2 regions of the Streptomyces sp. NPDC051133 genome follow, and region 2 is predicted to be linked to the other one. Evidence: predicted binding sites of a transcription regulator. Region 2 holds the regulator's gene; the other holds the start of a gene.

Region 1 (5,142 bases), on a different contig from region 2:
ACGACGGACGGGGGCTCGCGCTGGATCACCCGATCGTGGTGGTCCCGTACCGCACGTGACGACGCCTGGTGGGCGGCGTTCACTCGCGGCGCCGTACCGGATGACCCGCACCCGCCCGAACGGCCCGGCCCCAGCCGCTCCCGTGCTCACATCCTCCTCGCCGCCCTCGGCCGCACGGCCCCTGTCCTGTCCCTCTCCGCCGCCGACTGCGCCGCGCTCGCCCCGCTGCTCACGGAGTGGTTCGCGCGAGGGGCCACCGACGAGGCCGTACTCCGCGCGCTGACCGAGGGCCTGCCGACGCCGGTCCACCATCCGGCCGCCCTGGTGCGTCGCCGTCTGGTCGACAAGCTCCCGCCGGAACCAGTGGTCCGCCCGGCGCCCCGGCGGGTCCTGGAGTGTGCCGAGTGCGGGAGGCCGGGGCGGCCGGAGGCACTGACGGGGGGTGTATGCGGCGCCTGCCGGGGCGAACGCGCTCCCGCACAACCCCGTACGCCCCTGCCTGCCCTCGCAGTCCACGCCCGCGCAGGTGAGATCCGGGCTGCGATGTCCGTACGACGACAAGAGAGGACACCCGTATGACGGCTTCCACGGTCCGACATGACCACTCAGGGGCACGATGGAGGGCAGGAGGCGACGCCATGACCCCTGACACCGAAGAACGCCCGCAGATGTCCGTCGAGGACTTCGAGGAACTTGTCCGCAAGGCTCCCAGGGAGCTGCGGAACCGGCTGGAGTTCCTCGGCGGGAAGCTATGCATCCGGCACGGGCCGCTCGATGTCGAGGAGTTCGAGGAGCTGGCCGAGGCCGCACCCGAAACCGTGCGGCTTGAGTACATCAACGGAAAGGTGGTCGTAAAGGCCATGCCGGACGGCAACCACGGCGAGATCTTCATGGGGCTGCTACGTCAGTGCATGCAGCAGCGCCCCGAGCTGAACCTCATGCCCGAGAGGGGCGTCAAGGCCGAGGCCTACCGCAAGGGCCGCGCCATCTCGGACGGTTTCCTCGCACCCGTAGGCCACTTCAGGGGGCACGGCAACTGGTCCTCGACCGACGGCGCCCTCATGGCCGTGGAGATCACCTCCCACGACCGCGACACCGACCAGCGTGACCGCATCGACAGCCCGTGGGTTACGCGGCGGCCGAGATCCCCGTCTACCTCCTCATCGACCGCGACAGCAGCACGGTCAGCGTGTACAGCGAACCGAAGGACGGGCGTTACCTGCAGTGCTCCACCCGCCCCTGGGGTGCGACCGTCGAGCTGCCGCCTCCGGTGGGCATCACCCTCGACACGTCGGAACTCAAAAACTACGCCGACTGAGCCCGCGAACGCCCGAGGGCGGCACCCCCAGCCAGAAGCTGGACGTACCGCCCTCGGTCCGAAGGACAGGCGATCAACCGTCAGGTCGATCAGAAGTCCATGTCACCGCCCGGCATGCCGCCGCCGGCCGGCGCGGCGGCCTTCTCCGGCTTGTCGGCGATGACGGCCTCGGTGGTGAGGAACAGCGCGGCGATGGAGGCGGCGTTCTGCAGGGCAGAGCGGGTCACCTTCGCCGGGTCGATGATGCCCTCGGCGATCATGTCGACGTACTCGCCGGTCGCGGCGTTCAGGCCGTGGCCGACCGTCAGGTTGCGCACCTTCTCGACGACGACGCCACCCTCGAGACCACCGTTGACGGCGATCTGCTTGAGCGGGGCCTCCAGCGCGAGCTTCACGGCGTTGGCGCCGGTCGCCTCGTCACCCTCGAGCTCCAGCTTCTCGAAGACCTGGGAGGCCTGCAGCAGGGCCACGCCACCACCGGCGACGATGCCCTCCTCCACGGCGGCCTTCGCGTTGCGGACGGCGTCCTCGATGCGGTGCTTGCGCTCCTTGAGCTCCACCTCGGTGGCGGCACCGGCCTTGATGACCGCGACACCGCCGGCGAGCTTCGCCAGGCGCTCCTGCAGCTTCTCGCGGTCGTAGTCCGAGTCGCTGTTCTCGATCTCGGCGCGGATCTGGTTCACGCGGCCGTTGACCTGCTCCGAGGAGCCGGCACCGTCGACGATGGTGGTCTCGTCCTTGGTGATGACGACCTTGCGGGCGCGGCCCAGGAGGTCCAGGGTCGCGTTCTCCAGCTTGAGGCCGACCTCCTCGGAGATGACCTCGCCGCCCGTGAGGATGGCGATGTCGCCGAGCATGGCCTTGCGGCGGTCGCCGAAGCCCGGGGCCTTGACGGCGACGGACTTGAAGGTGCCGCGGATCTTGTTGACGACCAGGGTCGACAGGGCCTCGCCCTCGACGTCCTCGGCGATGATCAGCAGCGGCTTGCCCGACTGCATGACCTTCTCCAGGAGCGGGAGCAGGTCCTTGACGGAGCCGATCTTGGAGTTGGCGATGAGGATGTACGGGTCCTCGAGCGACGCCTCCATGCGCTCCATGTCGGTCGCGAAGTAGGCGGAGATGTAGCCCTTGTCGAAGCGCATGCCCTCGGTGAGCTCGAGCTCCAGGCCGAAGGTGTTGCTCTCCTCGACGGTGATGACGCCTTCCTTGCCGACCTTGTCCATGGCCTCGGCGATGAGCTCGCCGATCTGGGTGTCGGCGGCGGAGATGGACGCGGTGGAGGCGATCTGCTCCTTGGTCTCGACGTCCTTCGCCTGCTCCAGCAGGGCGGCGGAGACGGCCTCGACGGCCTTCTCGATACCGCGCTTCAGAGCCATCGGGTTGGCGCCGGCGGCGACGTTGCGCAGGCCTTCCTTGACCAGGGCCTGGGCGAGCACGGTCGCGGTGGTCGTACCGTCACCGGCGACGTCGTCCGTCTTCTTGGCGACTTCCTTGACCAGCTCGGCGCCGATCTTCTCGTACGGGTCCTCGAGCTCGATCTCCTTGGCGATGGAGACACCATCGTTGGTGATCGTGGGGGCGCCCCACTTCTTCTCGAGGACGACGTTGCGACCCTTGGGGCCGAGCGTCACCTTGACGGCGTCCGCGAGCTGGTTCATGCCGCGCTCGAGGCCGCGCCGCGCCTCCTCGTCGAACGCGATGATCTTGGCCATGTGAAGTGGTCCCTCCAGGACTGGGGGTGATTCCTTCGGACCGCGCCCGCGCCCGCGACGGACGGCTCGCCGGCCTGTGGTTCCTTGCCCCACGTGGCCTGCGGGCCTCACCGACCCGGTCCTTCTTTGTCACTCTCACCTTCAGAGTGCTAACGCAATGATTAGCACTCGGCATGGTCGAGTGCAAGCGCCTCGGGCCTCCCGGAGGGGCGCTCAGCCGCCCGCGAACACGCCCGCGCGCGAGGGCACCGGGCACGGCGAAGGGCCCGCACCCTGTGCCGGTGCGGGCCCTTCGTCGACAAGAAACGTTCAGGCGCTGAGGCGAACCATGTCGGCCTGCGGGCCCTTCTGGCCCTGCGAGATCTCGAACTCCACCCGCTGGCCCTCTTCCAGGGTGCGGTAGCCGTCCATCTGAATGGCGCTGTAGTGGACGAAGACGTCCGCACCACCGTCGACCGCGATGAAGCCGTACCCCTTCTCCGCGTTGAACCACTTGACGGTGCCCTGAGCCATGCCTAACTCCCCTATTACTGGCCCTTGCACAGATCCACACTTCGCGGACCCGGGTCAGACCTCACCCCCCAATCGACGGGGGCGTGCGCCGGAACGCGTCGACCGCGGCTGAATGTATCTGTCCAACTGCCGTCTGCAACAGGTCAATCGGACGAGAATTCTGGACGCGAACGGTCCGGAATGTGGCGAAAATTCATGCATCTTCAGGGCAAGTCGGGCCCCGCAAAAGCCACAAAAGCCGCATAGGACCCGCACACTTTGGCTACTTCTTGTCGGGCCCGCGGCATGAATACAGGGCTCCCGACTGGTCCGACCGAGAGCGCGTTCCCCAACTCTACCGCGCTCAATCACACAGAATGGCCCCCTCCGTTTCTCTCCCGGAGGGAGCCATTCGATGAACAATCGGTAACCGCGGTTACCGAAGGTAATTCTCAGCCGCCGGCGACGGCCGGAATGATCGAGACACCGGCGCCGTCCGGGGTCGCGGTCTGCAGCCCCTGCTCGAAGCGGACGTCGTCGTCGTTGACGTACACATTGACGAAACGGCGCAGCTTGCCCTGGTCGTCCAGCACGCGGGCGGCGATGCCGGCGTGGTTCTTCTCCAGGTTCTCGATGACCTCGGCGAGGGTCGCACCGTCGGCGGCGACCTCGGCCTGGCCACCGGTGTAGGTGCGCAGGATGGTGGGGATGCGGACGGTCACGCTCATGCGAGGCCAGCCTCTCGGAAGGAGTCCAGGGTCGGGCGGATGGTGGCGGTCAGGCCGGTGCCGGCCACCGCGTCGAGGGTCTTCAGGCCGTCGCCGGTGTTGAGGACCACCGTGGTCTTCGCCGGGTCCAGCACGCCGTCCTTGAGCAGCTTGCGGGTGACTCCGACGGTCACCCCGCCCGCCGTCTCGGCGAAGATGCCCTCGGTGCGGGCCAGGAGCTTGATGGCGTCGACGACTTCCTCGTCCGTGACGTCCTCCACGGCACCGCCGGTGCGGCGCGCGATGTCCAGGACGTAGGGGCCGTCGGCCGGGTTGCCGATGGCGAGGGACTTGGCGATGGTGTTCGGCTTCTGGGGGCGTACGACGTCGTGGCCGGCCTTGTAGGCGGTCGACACCGGCGAGCAGCCCTCGGCCTGCGCGCCGAAGATCTTGTACGGCTTGTCCTCGACCAGACCCAGCTTGATCAGCTCCTGCAGACCCTTGTCGATCTTCGTGAGCTGGGAGCCGGAGGCGATCGGGACGACGATCTGGTCGGGCAGCCGCCAGCCGAGCTGCTCGCAGATCTCGTACGCCAGGGTCTTGGAGCCCTCCGCGTAGTACGGCCGCAGGTTGACGTTGACGAAGCCCCAGCCCTCGCCGGCCGCGTCGCCGATCAGCTCGGAGCAGAACCGGTTCACGTCGTCGTAGTTGCCCTGGATGCCGACGAGTTCGCCGCCGTAGACCGCGGCCATGACGACCTTGCCCTGCTCCAGGTCGTGCGGGATGAACACGCAGGAGCGGAAGCCGGCCCGGGCGGCGGCGGCGCCGACGGCGCCGGCCAGGTTGCCCGTGGAGGAGCAGGAGAGCGTGGTGAAGCCGAAGGCGCGGGCGGCCTCGAGGGCCTGCGCGACGA
Region 2 (15,058 bases):
GTACATGGCGCGGGCGATCGCCTCGACCGGCCTGGTCACCGTGGACGACGTGCAGTACCTGTGGCTGCCGCTCGCCCACGTCTTCGGCAAGGTGCTCACCTCCGGGCAGATCGAGGTCGGCCACGTCACCGCCGTCGACGGCCGCGTAGACAAGATCATCGAGAACCTTCCGGTGGTGCAGCCGACGTACATGGCGGCCGTGCCGCGCATCTTCGAGAAGGTCTACAACGGCGTCGCCGCCAAGGCCCGTGAGGGCGGCCCGGCCAAGTACAAGATCTTCCAGTGGGCCGCCGACGTCGCCCGCGAGTACGCCAAGGTCACCCAGGACAACTTCCGCCGCACCGGCACCCACGCGGCGCCGTTCGGCCTCGCCGCCAAGCACAAGGTCGCCGACACCCTCGTCTACGCCAAGCTCCGCGAGGCCTTCGGCGGCCGGCTGCGCGCCTGTGTCTCCGGCGCCTCCGCGCTCGCCCCGGAGATCGGCTACTTCTTCGCCGGCGCCGGCATCCACATCCTCGAGGGCTACGGCCTCACCGAGTCCTCCGCGGCCTCCTTCGTCAACCCCGGCGAGGCCTACCGCACCGGCACGGTCGGCAAGCCGCTGCCCGGCACGGAGGTCCGCATCGCCGAGGACGGCGAGATCCTGCTGCGCGGCCCCGGCATCATGGAGGGCTACCACGGGCTGCCCGAGAAGACCGCCGAGGTGCTGGAGTCCGACGGCTGGTTCCACACCGGCGACATCGGTGAGCTGTCCCCCGACGGCTACCTGCGCATCACCGACCGCAAGAAGGATCTGATCAAGACCTCCGGCGGCAAGTACGTCGCGCCGGCCGAGGTCGAAGGCCAGTTCAAGGGCGTCTGCCCGTACGTCTCCAACATCCTCGTGCACGGCGCCGACCGGAACTACTGCACCGCACTCATCGCCCTGGACGAGCCCGCGCTCCTGGACTGGGCGAAGGAGAACGGCCTGGAGGGCAGGTCCTACGCCGAGATCGTCGCCGCGCCGCAGACGGTGGAGATGGTCGACGGGTACGTCAAGCAGCTCAACGCCGGGCTGCAGAAGTGGCAGACCATCAAGAAGTTCCGGCTGCTGCCCCGGGACCTCGACGTGGAGCACGGGGAGATCACGCCGAGCCTGAAGCTGAAGCGGCCCGTGGTGGAGCGGGAGTACAAGCACCTCATCGACGAGATGTACGCGGGGGCCAGGGAGAAGTAGGCGGCGCTTCGGTGTGCGGGCGACCGCGGTTCCGCCGTGGTCGCCCGCCTCCCGTACGGCGGATCCGCCCATCGAGGCACTCCGAAGGCACTCCGCGCCCCTGGCCAGGTTGCGCCCGACGGCGTTCGAAAGTGGCCGTCTTCTGCACACTTCAGTGACTCAGCGCTTATGGGTGCCCCCGGTCTGTCACCCTGGGCCGCATGGACATGGCGGCCATACCGACGCAGCGGGAGAGCGAGGAGCGGAACCGCGCCAGTGAGGTGCGCGGGCGCGCGACCCTGTCCGGGAGCCCGCTCGCGCCGGGGTCCGCCCGTGCGCTGGTGCGGTCCGCGCTGGCCGAGGCGCCCGGGGCCACGGCGCGGCTCGTCGACGACGCCATGGCCGTCGTCAGCGAGCTGGTCACCAACGCCGTCGTGCACGCCGGTACGGACGTGGACGTCGACTGGCGGCTGGAGGACACCGGCGCGTTCGTCGTCGAGGTCCGCGACCAGCATCCCTCCCGCGGCCCCCGCGACGCGCTCGACCCGGAGGCGAGGTACGACACCGCCGAGTACGGGCGCGGTCTGCGGCTGGTCGGCACGCTCGCCGAGTCCTGGGGCGTCACCTACCGCACCGGCACCAAGACGGTCTGGGCCCGGCTGCCCCCGGGCGGCAGCACGGTCACGGACGGCCCAGGCCCGGAGGCCGCCCTGGAGGTCGCCGAGGACCTCGCCCCGCAGCCGCACCGGGCCGGCGGCGAGCGGGACTGGCTCGGCCGGGGCGCGCTGTCCTTCCTCGCCGAGGCCTCCGACCTGCTCGCGGGACAGCTGGACGAGAACCTGGTCGCCGCCCTCACCGGCCAGCTGATCGTGCCCCGGCTCGCCGACTGGTGCGCGGTGTGGCTGGAGGACGAGGCGACCGTGCGCGGCGGCGCCGGCACCGGACCCGCCCGGGTCTGGCACGCCAGCGAGAACCGCATCGAGGAACTGCGCTGCGCCCTGGAGAAGGAGCCGCCGGACCCGCGCGACGGGCTGCGCTCCGGCCCCGAGCCGTACCCGTGGCCCGGGGACGCGCTCGGCCCGCACAGCGGCGACGGCACGGCCCTGTCGTACCGGCTGATCGCGGGCGGCCGGCCGCTCGGCACGCTGGTGATCGGCCGGTGCGGACTGCTCGGCTTCCCCGACGAGGTCACCGGGCTCGTGGAGGACCTCAGCCGCCGGGTCGCCCTCGCCATCGGCGCCGCCCGCCAGTACGCCCGCCAGGCCACCATCAGCGCCGTCCTGCAGCGCGGCCTGCTGCCCGGCGCGGTCGCCGAGATCCCCGGGATGCGCAGCGCGCTCGTCTACGAGCCCTGCGACAAGGGCGGCCCCAGCGGCGACTTCTACGACGTGTTCCCGGCGGGCGACGGCCGCTGGTGCTTCGCCGTCGGGGACGTGCAGGGCAAGGGCCCCGAGGCGGCGGTCGTGATCGGCCTCGCCCGGCCCTGGCTGCGCCTGCTGGCCCGCGAGGGCTACCGGGTCGCCGACGTCCTCGACCGCCTCAACCAGCTGCTCCTCGACGACGCCACCGAGGCCGCCGACGCCGCCGCCCGCGCCCTGGTCGCCGCCGGCGGCCGGCCCGTGGCCCCCGGCGACGGCCCGCAGACCCGCTTCCTGTCCCTCCTCTACGGCGAGCTGACACCCCACGAGGACGGGGTCCGCTGCACCCTCGCCTCCGCCGGCCACCCGCTGCCGCTCGTCCTCGGCCCCGACGGCACGGTGCGCACCGCCGCCCGGCCGCAGACCCTGCTCGGCGTCGTCGAGGACGAGACCTACACCAGCGAGACCCTGGAGCTGCTGCCGGGCGACAGCCTGCTGTGCGTCACCGACGGGGTGACCGAGCGGCGCTCCGGCTCCCGCCAGTTCGACGACGGCGACGGCCTGGCCCGCGCCCTGTCCGGCTGTGCCGGGCTCGGCGCCGAGCTGATCGCGGAAAGGATCCGCCGCATGGTGCACGACTTCGGCGGCGGCCTGCCCGAGGACGACCTGGCCCTGCTGGTGCTGCAGGCGGAGTAACGGCGCCGGTGCTGGACAATGGAGGGCATGCCTTCCGCACTCCCCGACGGCGAGCCCGTCCCCGCCGACGGCGCGCTGCCCGCGCAGGCCCTGGCCGGGGCCGGTGACCGCCCGCTCGGCTTCTACCTGCACGTCCCGTACTGCGCGACCCGCTGCGGCTACTGCGACTTCAACACCTACACCGCGACCGAGCTGCGCGGCACGGGCGGCGTGCTGGCGTCCCGCGACAACTACGCGCAGACCCTGACCGACGAGATCCGCCTGGCGCGGAAGGTCCTGGGCGACGACCCGCGCGAGGTCCGTACGGTCTTCGTCGGCGGCGGCACGCCCACGCTGCTGGCGGCCGACGACCTGGTCCGGATGCTGGGCGCGGTCCGTGACGAGTTCGGCCTGGCACCGGACGCCGAGGTCACCACCGAGGCCAACCCGGAGTCCGTCGACCCCGCCTACCTGGCCACCCTCCGCGCGGGCGGCTTCAACCGGATCTCGTTCGGCATGCAGAGCGCCAGGCAGCACGTGCTCAGGATCCTGGACCGCACCCACACCCCCGGGCGCCCCGAGCGTTGCGTGGCGGAGGCGCGGGCGGCCGGCTTCGAGCACGTCAACCTGGACCTGATCTACGGCACCCCGGGCGAGAGCGACGACGACTGGCGGGCGTCCCTGGAGGCGGCGATCGGCGCGGGGCCGGACCACGTCAGCGCCTACGCGCTCATCGTGGAGGAGGGCACCCGGCTCGCCCACCGCATCCGCCGCGGCGAGGTCCCGATGACCGACGACGACGTGCACGCGGACCGCTATCTGATCGCCGAGGAGACCCTCTCCGCGGCGGGCTTCTCCTGGTACGAGGTCTCCAACTGGGCCACCTCCGAGGCGGCCCGCTGCCTGCACAACGAGCTGTACTGGCGCGGCGCCGACTGGTGGGGCGCCGGCCCCGGCGCGCATTCGCACGTGGGCGGGGTGCGCTGGTGGAACGTCAAGCACCCCGGGGCGTACGCGGCGGCACTGGCGGACGGCCGGTCCCCGGGGGCCGGGCGGGAGCTGCTGACGGACGAGGACCGGCGCGTGGAGCGCGTCCTGCTGGAGCTGCGGCTGCGCGAAGGCGTGCCGCTGTCCCTGCTGAAGGAGGACGGCCTCGCGGCGTCCCGGCGCGCGCTGGCGGACGGACTCCTCCAGGAGGGGCCGTACGGGGAGGGGCGGGCCGTGCTGACGCTGCGCGGGCGGCTGCTGGCGGACGCGGTGGTGCGGGACCTGGTGGACTGATCACTCCGGCGAGCGAATCGCCCCGGGACTCCGGTTCGGTCCCTAACCTGGTTCGTAGGCCGCCGCCGTAACAGCACGGTGGCGGCAACCGGAGGGCTGCGGAGATGACTGCTGTGGACGACCGACCGACGACCGCCAGCATCGTGAAGATCTTCGAGAACTCCCGCCTACCTCATCATCGATCCCGTCATGGGCCAGTGCGTACTGCTCACTGAGCCGACGGGCAATGGAGAGGACGCGGATTACCGGTGCCAGCGGACCACCAAGTTCGGCGACCTTACGCCGCTGGAGCCACTCGGCATCGAACTTGACACCAGCGACTTCGCCCCCTACGAGAAGGTCAGGCCCCACCGCTACCCGTGACGAAGTCGATCAGCTCCTCCACCCGGCCCAGCAGCTCCGGCTCCAGGTCCTTGTAGGAGCCCACCCGCTTCAGGATCGCCTGCCACACCGCCCCGGTGTTCTCCGAAGGCCAGCCCAGCGCCCGGCACACGCCCGTCTTCCAGTCCTGCCCCTTGGGCACCGTCGGCCAGGCGTCGATCCCCAGCGCCGCCGGCTTCACCGCCTGCCAGATGTCGATGTACGGGTGGCCGACCACCAGGGCGTGCTCGCTGGTCACCGCCTCCGCGATCCGCCACTCCTTGGTGCCCGGCACCAAGTGGTCCACCAGGACGCCCAGACGGGCGTCCGGGCCCGGGGCGAAGGACTCCACGATCGACGGCAGGTCGTCCACGCCCTCCAGGTACTCCACGACCACGCCCTCGATGCGCAGGTCGTCGCCCCACACCTTCTCGACCAGCTCGGCGTCGTGCCGACCCTCGACGTAGATGCGGCCGGCGCGGGCCACGCGCGCGCGTGCGCCGGGGACGGCGACCGAGCCGGAGGCCGTCCGGGAGGGGCGGACCGGACCCGCGGACGGCCGTACGAGCGTCACCACGCGGCCCTCCAGGAGGAAGCCGCGCGGTTCCAGCGGGAACACCCGGTGCTTGCCGAAGCGGTCCTCCAGCGTCACCGTGCCCGCCTCGCAGCGGATCACCGCCCCGCAGAACCCGGTGCCGGGCTCCTCCACCACCAGGCCCGGCTCCGCCGCCACCTCGGGTGCGGGTTTCTGCTTCTTCCACGGCGGGGTCAGGTCGGCGGAGTACGTACGAGGGCGCGGGCCCGAAGGGCCCTCGTTGGAAGGGCGGTGGCGGGAGACGGGTGGGCGCATTCGGATGACGATAGGAGAAGCGACGTGGCCGTGCTCACGACACGCCGAACCGCGCCGCCAGGGCGTCCCGTTGCCGCCGTACGAAGGCCGCGTCCACCGCCGCTCCGTGCCCGGGCACGTACAGGGCGTCCGCCCCGCCCAGCGCGAGCAGCCGGTCCAGCGCGTCCGGCCAGCGGGACGGGACCGCGTCCAGGCCCGCCTGGGGCTCGCCCGACTCCTCGACCAGGTCGCCGCAGAACACCACCTCACGGTCCCCGGCGACCAGGACGGCGAGGTCGTGCGGGGTGTGGCCCGGGCCGACGTTGGCCAGCAGCACCTGCCGGCCGCCGCCCAGGTCCAGCGTCCACTCGCCGGAGACCAGGTGCTGCGGCGGGACCAGTGCGTCCACCGCCTCGTCCGCGTCGGCCTCCGGCAGACCGTTGCGGATCGCGTCCCCGCGCAGTTCCGCGCGCTCCGACGCCAGCACCGCGTCCGTCCCCACCGCCGCGTACACCTCGGCCCCGGCGAACGCGGACGCCCCGAAGACATGGTCGAAATGGGGGTGGGTGAGCGCGAGATGGGTCACACGCCCGCCGGCCAGCTCCTGCCCCTGGGCCCGCAGACGCGCTCCCTCGGCCAGACTCGAGCCGGCGTCCACCATGAGTGCCGTACCCTCGCCGAGGACGAGCCCCACCGTGCAGTCCCAGCCGGGCAGCCGGCACCGCCCGACCCCGGCGGCCAGCCGCTCCCATCCCAGGTCTTCCCAAGTCACCGTCATACCGCGACGCTAACGGTACGAGGTGGTACGGAACCGAAGGGGGCGGGACCGACCTTGCCCTGTGTGTACCCGACAGCCGTACACTGGGCGCGGGGAACGCTGGCACTCGCACGGGAAGAGTGCCAGGTGGACGACTCGGACGGACGACGGGACGACGTGCTGGAGGTGCGCGCATGCTGAGTGAACGCAGGCTTCAGGTGCTGCGCGCGATCGTCCAGGACTACGTCGGCACCGAGGAGCCCGTGGGCTCCAAGGCGCTCACGGAACGGCACAGCCTCGGTGTCTCCCCGGCGACCGTCCGCAACGACATGGCGGCCCTGGAGGACGAGGGGTACATCGCGCAGCCGCACACCAGCGCGGGACGCATCCCCACCGACAAGGGCTACCGGCTGTTCGTGGACAAGCTGGCGGGCGTCAAGCCGATGACGGCGCCCGAGCGGCGGGCCATCCAGAACTTCCTGGAGGGCGCCGTCGACCTCGACGACGTCGTGGCGCGGACCGTACGGCTGCTCGCGCAGCTGACCCGGCAGGTCGCCGTGGTGCAGTATCCGTCCCTGACCCGGTCCACCGTGCGGCACGTGGAGCTGCTCGCGCTCGCCCCCGCGCGCGTGATGCTCGTGCTGATCACGGACACCGGCCGGGTCGAGCAGCGGATGGTCGACTGCCCGGCGCCGTTCGGGGACGCCTCGCTCGCGGATCTGCGGGCGCGGTTGAACAGCCGGGTCGCGGGCCGCCGGTTCACGGATGTGCCGAAGCTCGTCGAGGACCTGCCGGAGGCGTTCGATCCGGAGGACCGCGGTACGGTCTCCACGGTGCTCTCCACCCTCCTGGAGACACTCGTCGAGGAGAACGAGGAGCGGCTGATGATCGGCGGCACGGCCAATCTCACCCGCTTCGGGCATGACTTTCCCCTCACGATCCGGCCCGTCCTGGAGGCGCTGGAGGAGCAGGTCGTGCTCCTCAAGCTCCTGGGCGAGGCGAAGGATCCGGGCATGACCGTGCGCATCGGGCACGAGATCGCCCACGAAGGACTCAACTCCACCTCCGTGGTGTCGGTGGGCTACGGTTCGGGCGGCGAGGCGGTTGCCAAGCTCGGCGTGGTCGGACCGACCCGCATGGACTACCCGGGAACGATGGGAGCGGTACGCGCAGTGGCACGGTACGTCGGACAGATCCTGGCGGAGTCGTAAGTGGCCACGGACTACTACGCCGTTCTCGGCGTGCGCCGCGACGCGTCGCAGGATGAGATCAAGAAGGCGTTCCGCCGGCTCGCGCGCGAGCTGCACCCGGACGTCAACCCCGATCCGAAGACCCAGGAGCGGTTCAAGGAGATCAACGCCGCTTACGAGGTGCTGTCGGATCCGCAGAAGAAGCAGGTCTACGACCTCGGCGGCGACCCGCTCTCGCAGGCCGGCGGTGCCGGTGCGGGCGGCTTCGGCGCCGGTGGCTTCGGCAACTTCTCCGACATCATGGACGCGTTCTTCGGTACGGCGTCGCAGCGCGGCCCGCGCTCGCGCACTCGGCGCGGCCAGGACGCGATGATCCGGATCGAGGTCGAGCTGGACGAGGCGGCCTTCGGCACGACCAAGGACATCCAGGTCGACACCGCGGTCGTCTGCAACACCTGCAACGGTGACGGCGCGGCCCCGGGCACGTCCGCCCAGACGTGTGACATGTGCCGTGGCCGCGGTGAGGTCTCGCAGGTCACCCGGTCCTTCCTCGGCCAGGTCATGACCTCGCGCCCCTGCCCCCAGTGCCAGGGCTTCGGCACGGTCGTGCCGACCCCGTGCCCGGAGTGCGCCGGCGACGGCCGGGTCCGTTCCCGCCGCACCCTGACGGTGAAGATCCCGGCCGGTGTGGACAACGGCACGCGGATCCAGCTCGCCGGCGAGGGCGAGGTCGGCCCCGGCGGCGGCCCGGCCGGTGACCTCTACGTCGAGATCCACGAGCTGCCGCATCAGACGTTCCAGCGGCGCGGCGACGACCTGCACTGCACGGTCACCATCCCGATGACCGCGGCGGCCCTCGGCACCAAGGTCCCGCTGGAGACCCTGGACGGCATGGAGGAGGTCGACATCCGGCCCGGCACCCAGTCCGGCCAGTCGATCCCGCTGCACAACCGGGGCGTCACGCATCTGCGCGGCGGCGGCCGGGGCGACCTGATCGTGCACGTGGAGGTCACGACCCCGACGAAGCTCGACCCCGAGCAGGAGCGCCTGCTGCGCGAACTGGCCAAGCTGCGCGGCGAGGAGCGCCCGACGGGCCAGTTCCAGCCGGGGCAGCAGGGGTTGTTCTCGCGGTTGAAGGACGCGTTCAACGGGCGTTGACGCGAGCTGCGGCCTGGCTGGGGGTCCGGGGGTCGGCTCCCGGGCGGGCACGGTCAGCCGGGGTGGCAGGGGTTGTTCTCGCGGTTGGAGGACGCGTTCAACGGGCGTTGACGCGAGCTGCGGCCTGGCTGGGGGTCCGGGGGTCGGCTCCCGGGCGGGCACGGTCAGCCGGGGTGGCAGGGGTTGTTCTCGCGGTTGGAGGACGCGTTCAACGGGCGTTGACGCGAGCTGCGGCCTGGCTGGGGGTCCGGGGGTCGGCTCCCGGGCAGGCACGGTCAGCCGGGGCAGCAGGGGTTGTTCTCGCGGTTGAAGGACGCGTTCAACGGGCGCTGATCCGGCCGGGCGGAAAGGGGCATGGGCGGTGCCGCGGCACCCCCTATGCCCCTGGCCTATGCCGCGGGAAGCCCGGATTCGGACTCTTTCAAAGGACGTGACAACATGCGGTCATGTCCTCCGCGCTGACCGATCTCTTCCCCCACCCGATCGTGCAGGCTCCCATGGCGGGCGGCGGTTCCGTCCCGCAGCTCGCCGCCGCCGTCTCCGAGGCCGGCGGTCTCGGATTCCTCGCCGCCGGTCTCAAGACCGCCGACGGCATGTACCAGGAGATCAAGCAGCTGCGAGGGCTCACCGGCCGCCCCTTCGGCGTGAACGTGTTCATGCCCCAGCCCGAATACGCCGAGTCGGGAGCGGTCGACCTCTACGCCCACCAGCTGGCCGGCGAGGCCGCCTGGTACGACACGGAGCTGGGCGACCCGGACAGCGGGCGGGACGACGGGTACGACGCCAAGCTCGCCGTGCTGCTCGACAACCCGGTGCCGGTGGTCTCCTTCCACTTCGGCGTGCCGAGCCGCGAGGCCCTCGACGCCCTGCGCCGCGCCGGGACCTTCACCCTGGTCACCGCCACCACCGCGGAGGAGGCCCGCGCGGTCGAGCGGGCCGGCGCGGACGCGGTGATCGCCCAGGGCGTGGAGGCCGGCGGCCATCAGGGCACGCACCGGGACATCCCGGAGAACGACGGCTCCGGCATCGGGCTGCTGTCCCTGATCGCGCAGATCAGGGAGGCCGTCGGCATACCGGTCGTCGCCGCCGGCGGTCTCATGCGCGGCAGCCAGATCGCCGCCGTCCTCGCGGCGGGCGCGAGCGCGGCCCAGCTGGGCACCGCCTTCCTCGCCACCCCGGAGTCCGGCGCCCACGCCCTGCACAAGCAGGCACTCACCAACCCCCTGTTCGCGCGCACCGAGTTGACCCGCGCCTTCTCCGGCCGCCCGGCGCGCGGACTGGTCAACCGCTTCCTGCGCGAGCACGGTCCGTACGCCCCCGCCGCGTACCCGGAGATCCACCACCTCACCACTCCGCTGCGCAAGGCCGCCGCCAAGGCCGGGGACGCCCAGGGCATGGCGCTGTGGGCCGGTCAGGGGCACCGGATGGCCCGGGAGCTGCCCGCCGGGCGGCTGGTGGAGGTGCTGGCCGAGGAACTCGACGCCGCCAGGACAGCGTTGTCGGCCGAGGGAGGCCCGAGATGACCGCTCCCGTGTTCCTCGTCGACTCGCTGGAGGGCGTGGGCCCCGGCTCGGTCGTCGACGTCACCGGCCCCGAGGGGCGGCACGCGGTCTCCGTGCGGCGGTTGCAGCCCGGGGAGAACGTGGTGCTCACCGACGGCGACGGCCGGGGGGCGGCCGGGGTCGTCGTCAGCGTGTCGGGCAAGGACCACCTGGTGGTCGAGCCGTTCGAGTTCCCGGTGGAACCCGAGCCCAGCCCCCGTATCACCGTCGTCCAGGCCCTGCCCAAGGGCGACCGGGGCGAGCTGGCCGTGGAGACGATGACGGAGACCGGTGTCGACGCGATCGTGCCCTGGCAGGCCGCCCGCTGCATCACCCAGTGGAAGGGCGACCGGGGCCTGAAGGCGCTCGCCAAGTGGCGGGCCACCGCGCGCGAGGCCGGCAAGCAGTCCCGCCGGCTGCGCTTCCCGGAGGTCGCGGACGCGGCGAGCACCAAGCAGGTCGCCGCGCTTCTCGCCGAAGCCGACTTCGCCGCCGTGCTGCACTCCGACTTCGAGCACACCAGCGTGCCCCTCGCCACCGCCGAACTCCCCGCCCGCGGCGACATCGTGCTGGTCGTCGGCCCCGAGGGCGGCGTCTCCCGCGACGAGCTCGCCCTCTTCGAGGAGGCGGGCGCGAAGGCGTGCGTGCTCGGTCCCACCGTGCTGCGCACATCCACCGCCGGCACCGCCGCCACGGCCCTCCTGCTGGGCCGCACCGGCCGCTGGTCCTGACACACATCTGGGGGAAAGCCATGGAACTCGCCCAAGTGCGGCTCCTCGTCACCGACTTCGCCGCCTGCTACCGCTTCTACGCCGACGTCCTCGGCCTCAAGCCGCAGTCCGGCGCGACCGGGGGACCGTACGAGAAGTTCAGCCCGCACACCGGCTCCGCGGGGATCGCGCTGCAGGACCGGGCGATGATGGCGCAGATCCTGCGGGAGCTGGAGGAGGCCGCCACCGGGCACCGCTCCCTGGTCGTCCTGCGCGTCGACGACCTGGACGCCTACTGCGCGGAGATCACCGCCCGGGGCGCGACGCTGCTGCACGGCCCGGCCCCGATGACCGACCGCATGCGCGTGGCCCACCTCAGGGACCCCGAGGGCAACCTGGTGGAACTCCAGCAGTGGCTGCTGCTGCGCGGCTAGCTTCCCTCCTGCGCCCCTCGGGGACGCCCCGAACGGGTGAGTGGCCGTAAGCGACCTTCCCCGGTGCCGCCGCCGGTGGCACGCTGCCCTGCATGGGGGTTCTGAGAGGGAATCGACGCCGTGTGCAGGTCGTGGCCGCCGCCGGGCTGGTCGTGGTGGCCGGTGGGGCCCTGGTGGCGTGTCAGCCCGGTGATCTCGACACCGTGACCGCCGCCTACACCACCGACACCACCGCGACCGCCAAGCTCAAGCAGCAGCACGTCGACGTCAGTTGGCTCAGCTGCACCGGCGACTGGGGGGACCACGGCCCGGCGGCGAGGACGCCCGCGCCGAGTGAGACCACCGTCGTCTCCGTCGACTGCCAGGGCGAGACCCGGGACCGGCGGAAGATCACCGTCACCGGGAAGGTGACCAAGGCCGTCGACGGCGCCTGCGTACGCGGCGATCTCACGGCCAGGGTCGGCGGCAGGCGGGTGTTCCACGTCGACGGACTCGGCGACTGCGGTGCCACGCCCGGACCGACGTACCGGCCGCCCACGTACGGGCCGGGAGGCGGAAAACCCACCGTGACGGTGACCGTCACCCGGACCCTGTGGTGCAAGGGCGATCCCACCTGCTGGCCCGTCGAAGGCAAGTGACCGCGCGGCGTGTGACGGGAACCGCGAGCGGGGCCCACCGGTCACTGCGTACAGTGACGGGGTGACTCAGGGTGCCGCCTATCTCCGATATCCCCATGTGCACGGCGACTTGGTGACCTTCGCCGCCGAGGACGACGTCTGGCTCGCGCCCCTCGACGGCGGCCGGGCCTGGCGGGTCAGCGCCGACAACACGCCGGTGACCCAGCCCCGGATATCGCCGGACGGGCGGTCCCTCGCCTGGACCTCCACCCGGGACGGCGCACCCGAGGTGCATGTCGCCCCCGTCGACGGCGGCCCCGCCGAGCGGCTGACGTACTGGGGCAACCGCCGCACCGAGGTGCGCGGCTGGACACCCGACGGGCGGGTGCTCGCGCTCGGCGCGCAGGGCCGCCCCACCTTCCGCCACACCTGGGCGCACGCCGTCCCGCTGGACGCCGGGCCGGCCGAGACCCTGCCGTACGGGCCCGTCGGCGCCGTGGCGTTCGGGCCGGCCACCGTGCTGCTGTCCGCGCCGATGGGCCGCGAGGCCGCCCACTGGAAGCGCTACCGGGGCGGCACGGCGGGCAAGCTGTGGATCGACCGCGACGGCGACGGCGCGTTCGTCCGGCTGCACGAGGAGCTCGACGGCAACATCGAGTGCCCGGTGTGGGCGGGCGACCGCATCGCCTTCCTCAGCGACCACGAGGGCACCGGAGCCCTGTACTCCTCCCTCGCCGACGGCTCCGACCTGCGCCGGCACACCCCGCTCGACGGGTTCTACGCCCGGCAGGCGGCCGGCGACGGCAGCCGCGTCGTCTACGGCTCGGCCGGTGAACTGTGGCTGCTGGACGACCTGGAGGGCGCCGAACCGCGCCGGCTGGACGTACGGCTCGGCGGCCCCCGCACGGACCTGCGGCCGCACCCGGTGAACGCCTCCCGCTGGTTCGGCGAGGCTTCCCCCGACCACACCGCCCGCGGCAGCGCCGTGTGCGTGCGCGGTGGTGTCCACTGGGTCACCCACCGCTCGGGACCCGCACGCGCCCTCGCCGCCGTCCCCGGCGTCCGGGCCCGGTCCCCGCGCGCCTTCCGCGCCGAGGGCGAGGAGTGGGTGGTGTGGGTGACGGACGCGGAGGGCGCCGACGCCCTGGAGTTCGCCCCGGCCACCGGCCTCGCCCCCGGCGCGATCCCGCGCCGGCTCGCCGCCGGGCAGCTCGGCCGGGTCCTGGAGCTGGCCGTGGCACCCGACGGCAGCCGGGCCGCCGTCGCCGCGCACGACGGCCGCCTCCTGCTCGTCGAGCGGGAGACCGGCGAGGTCCGCGAGGTCGACCGCAGCGACGACGGCGAGGTCTCCGGACTCGCCTTCTCGCCCGACTCCGCCTGGCTCGCCTGGGCCCACCCCGGCGCCCGCCCGCTCACCCAGCTGCGCATCGCCCACACCACCGACCTGTCGGTCACCGAGGCGACACCCCTGCGCTTCCAGGACTACGCGCCCGCCTTCACCCTCGACGGCAAACACCTCGCCTTCCTCTCCAACCGCGCCTTCGACCCGGTCTACGACGAGCACGTCTTCGACCTGGCGTTCGTGGTGGGCGCCCGCCCGCACCTGATAACGCTGGCCGCCACCACCCCGTCGCCGTTCGGCCCGCAGCGCCACGGCCGCCCCTTCGAGGCCTCCGACAAGGACGAGACCCCCGACAGCGAGGGCACCCCGGCCACCCGCGTCGACCTGGACGGCCTCGCCGACCGGATCGTGCCCTTCCCGGTCGAGGCCGGCCGCTACTCGGGCCTGCGCGCCGCCAAGGACGGCGTCCTGTGGCTGCGCCACCCCGTGCAGGGCGTCCTCGGCGCCTCCCGCGCCCACCCCGAGGACCCCGACCCGCACACCGAGCTGGAGCGGTACGACCTCGCCCAGCGGCGCCTGGAACACCTGGCGTCCGACGCCGACCACTTCGAGGTCAGCGGCGACGGCAAGCGCGTCCTGCTGTGGACCGACGGCCGGCTCCGGGTCGTCCCCAGCGACCGCCGTACCGGCTCCGACGACGACGGCGACACCAGCGTCACCGTCGACCTGGCCCGTGTCCGGCAGACCGTCGACCCGGTCGCCGAGTGGCGGCAGATGTACGACGAGACCGGCCGCCTCATGCGCGACCACTTCTGGCGGCCCGACCTCGGCGGCGTCGACTGGGACGGCGTCCTCGACCGCTACCGCCCCGTCCTGGGCCGCCTGGCCACCCACAGCGACCTCGTCGACCTGTTGTGGGAGGTGCACGGCGAACTCGGCACCTCGCACGCCTACGTGATCCCGTCCGGCGGCCGGCGCGGCGGGGCCCGGCACGGCCTGCTCGGCGCCGACATCTCCCGTCACCAGGACGGCGGCTGGCGCATCGACCGCATCCTGCCCTCCGAGACCTCCGACCCGGACGCCCGCTCCCCGCTCGCCGCACCCGGCGTCGCCGTCCGCCCCGGCGACGCGATCATCGCCGTGGCCGGCCACCCCGTCGACCCGGTCACCGGCCCCGGCCCGCTCCTGGCCGGCACGGCGGGCCACCCCGTCGAGCTGACCGTCTCCCCGGCGGGCGGCGGCGAGCCCCGCCACACCGTCGTCGTCCCGATCGCCGACGAGGAACCCCTGCGCTACCACGCCTGGGTCGCCGACCGCCGCGCCCACGTCCACGAGGCCTCCGCCGGCCGGCTCGGCTACCTCCACGTCCCCGACATGCAGGCCCCCGGCTGGGCCCAGATCCACCGTGACCTGCGTGTCGAGGTCGCCCGCGAGGGACTCGTGGTCGACGTCCGCCAGAACAACGGCGGCCACACCTCCCAACTGGTCGTGGAGAAACTGGCCCGCCGCATCATCGGCTGGGACGTGCCCCGCGGCATGCGCCCCACCAGTTACCCGCTCGACGCCCCCCGGGGCCCCGTCGTCGCCGTCGCCAACGAGTTCTCCGGCTCC

Evidence for each region. Region 2 encodes HrcA, which represses chaperone genes, less so after heat shock. Its sites were predicted from a motif close to TTNGCACTCNGNNNNNCNGAGTGCNAA; they were not measured.
Region 1: a site for HrcA is predicted at 3,192-3,218, ahead of groL (chaperonin GroEL). Genes of this name have one in related genera too.

The regions. Positions count from the first base shown of each region.
Region 1 is NZ_JBFBBK010000009.1:36,235-41,376, reverse strand. Features, by position in the region: gene AB0N17_RS12160 (hypothetical protein) at 1-579, shown strand, start outside; partial or broken gene AB0N17_RS12155 (Uma2 family endonuclease) at 639-1,318, shown strand; gene groL (chaperonin GroEL) at 1,408-3,030, opposite strand; gene AB0N17_RS12145 (cold-shock protein) at 3,340-3,543, opposite strand; gene AB0N17_RS12140 (MoaD/ThiS family protein) at 3,975-4,250, opposite strand; gene thrC (threonine synthase) at 4,247-5,142, opposite strand, start outside.
Region 2 is NZ_JBFBBK010000010.1:119,591-134,648, reverse strand. Features, by position in the region: gene AB0N17_RS13510 (AMP-dependent synthetase/ligase) at 1-1,216, shown strand, start outside; gene AB0N17_RS13505 (SpoIIE family protein phosphatase) at 1,423-3,249, shown strand; gene hemW (radical SAM family heme chaperone HemW) at 3,277-4,509, shown strand; partial or broken gene AB0N17_RS13495 (Uma2 family endonuclease) at 4,672-4,872, shown strand; gene AB0N17_RS13490 (DUF3097 domain-containing protein) at 4,850-5,719, opposite strand; gene AB0N17_RS13485 (MBL fold metallo-hydrolase) at 5,754-6,476, opposite strand; gene hrcA (heat-inducible transcriptional repressor HrcA) at 6,650-7,666, shown strand; gene dnaJ (molecular chaperone DnaJ) at 7,667-8,803, shown strand; gene AB0N17_RS13470 (nitronate monooxygenase) at 9,250-10,326, shown strand; gene AB0N17_RS13465 (16S rRNA (uracil(1498)-N(3))-methyltransferase) at 10,323-11,075, shown strand; gene AB0N17_RS13460 (VOC family protein) at 11,096-11,488, shown strand; gene AB0N17_RS13455 (hypothetical protein) at 11,581-12,126, shown strand; gene AB0N17_RS13450 (PDZ domain-containing protein) at 12,236-15,058, shown strand, end outside.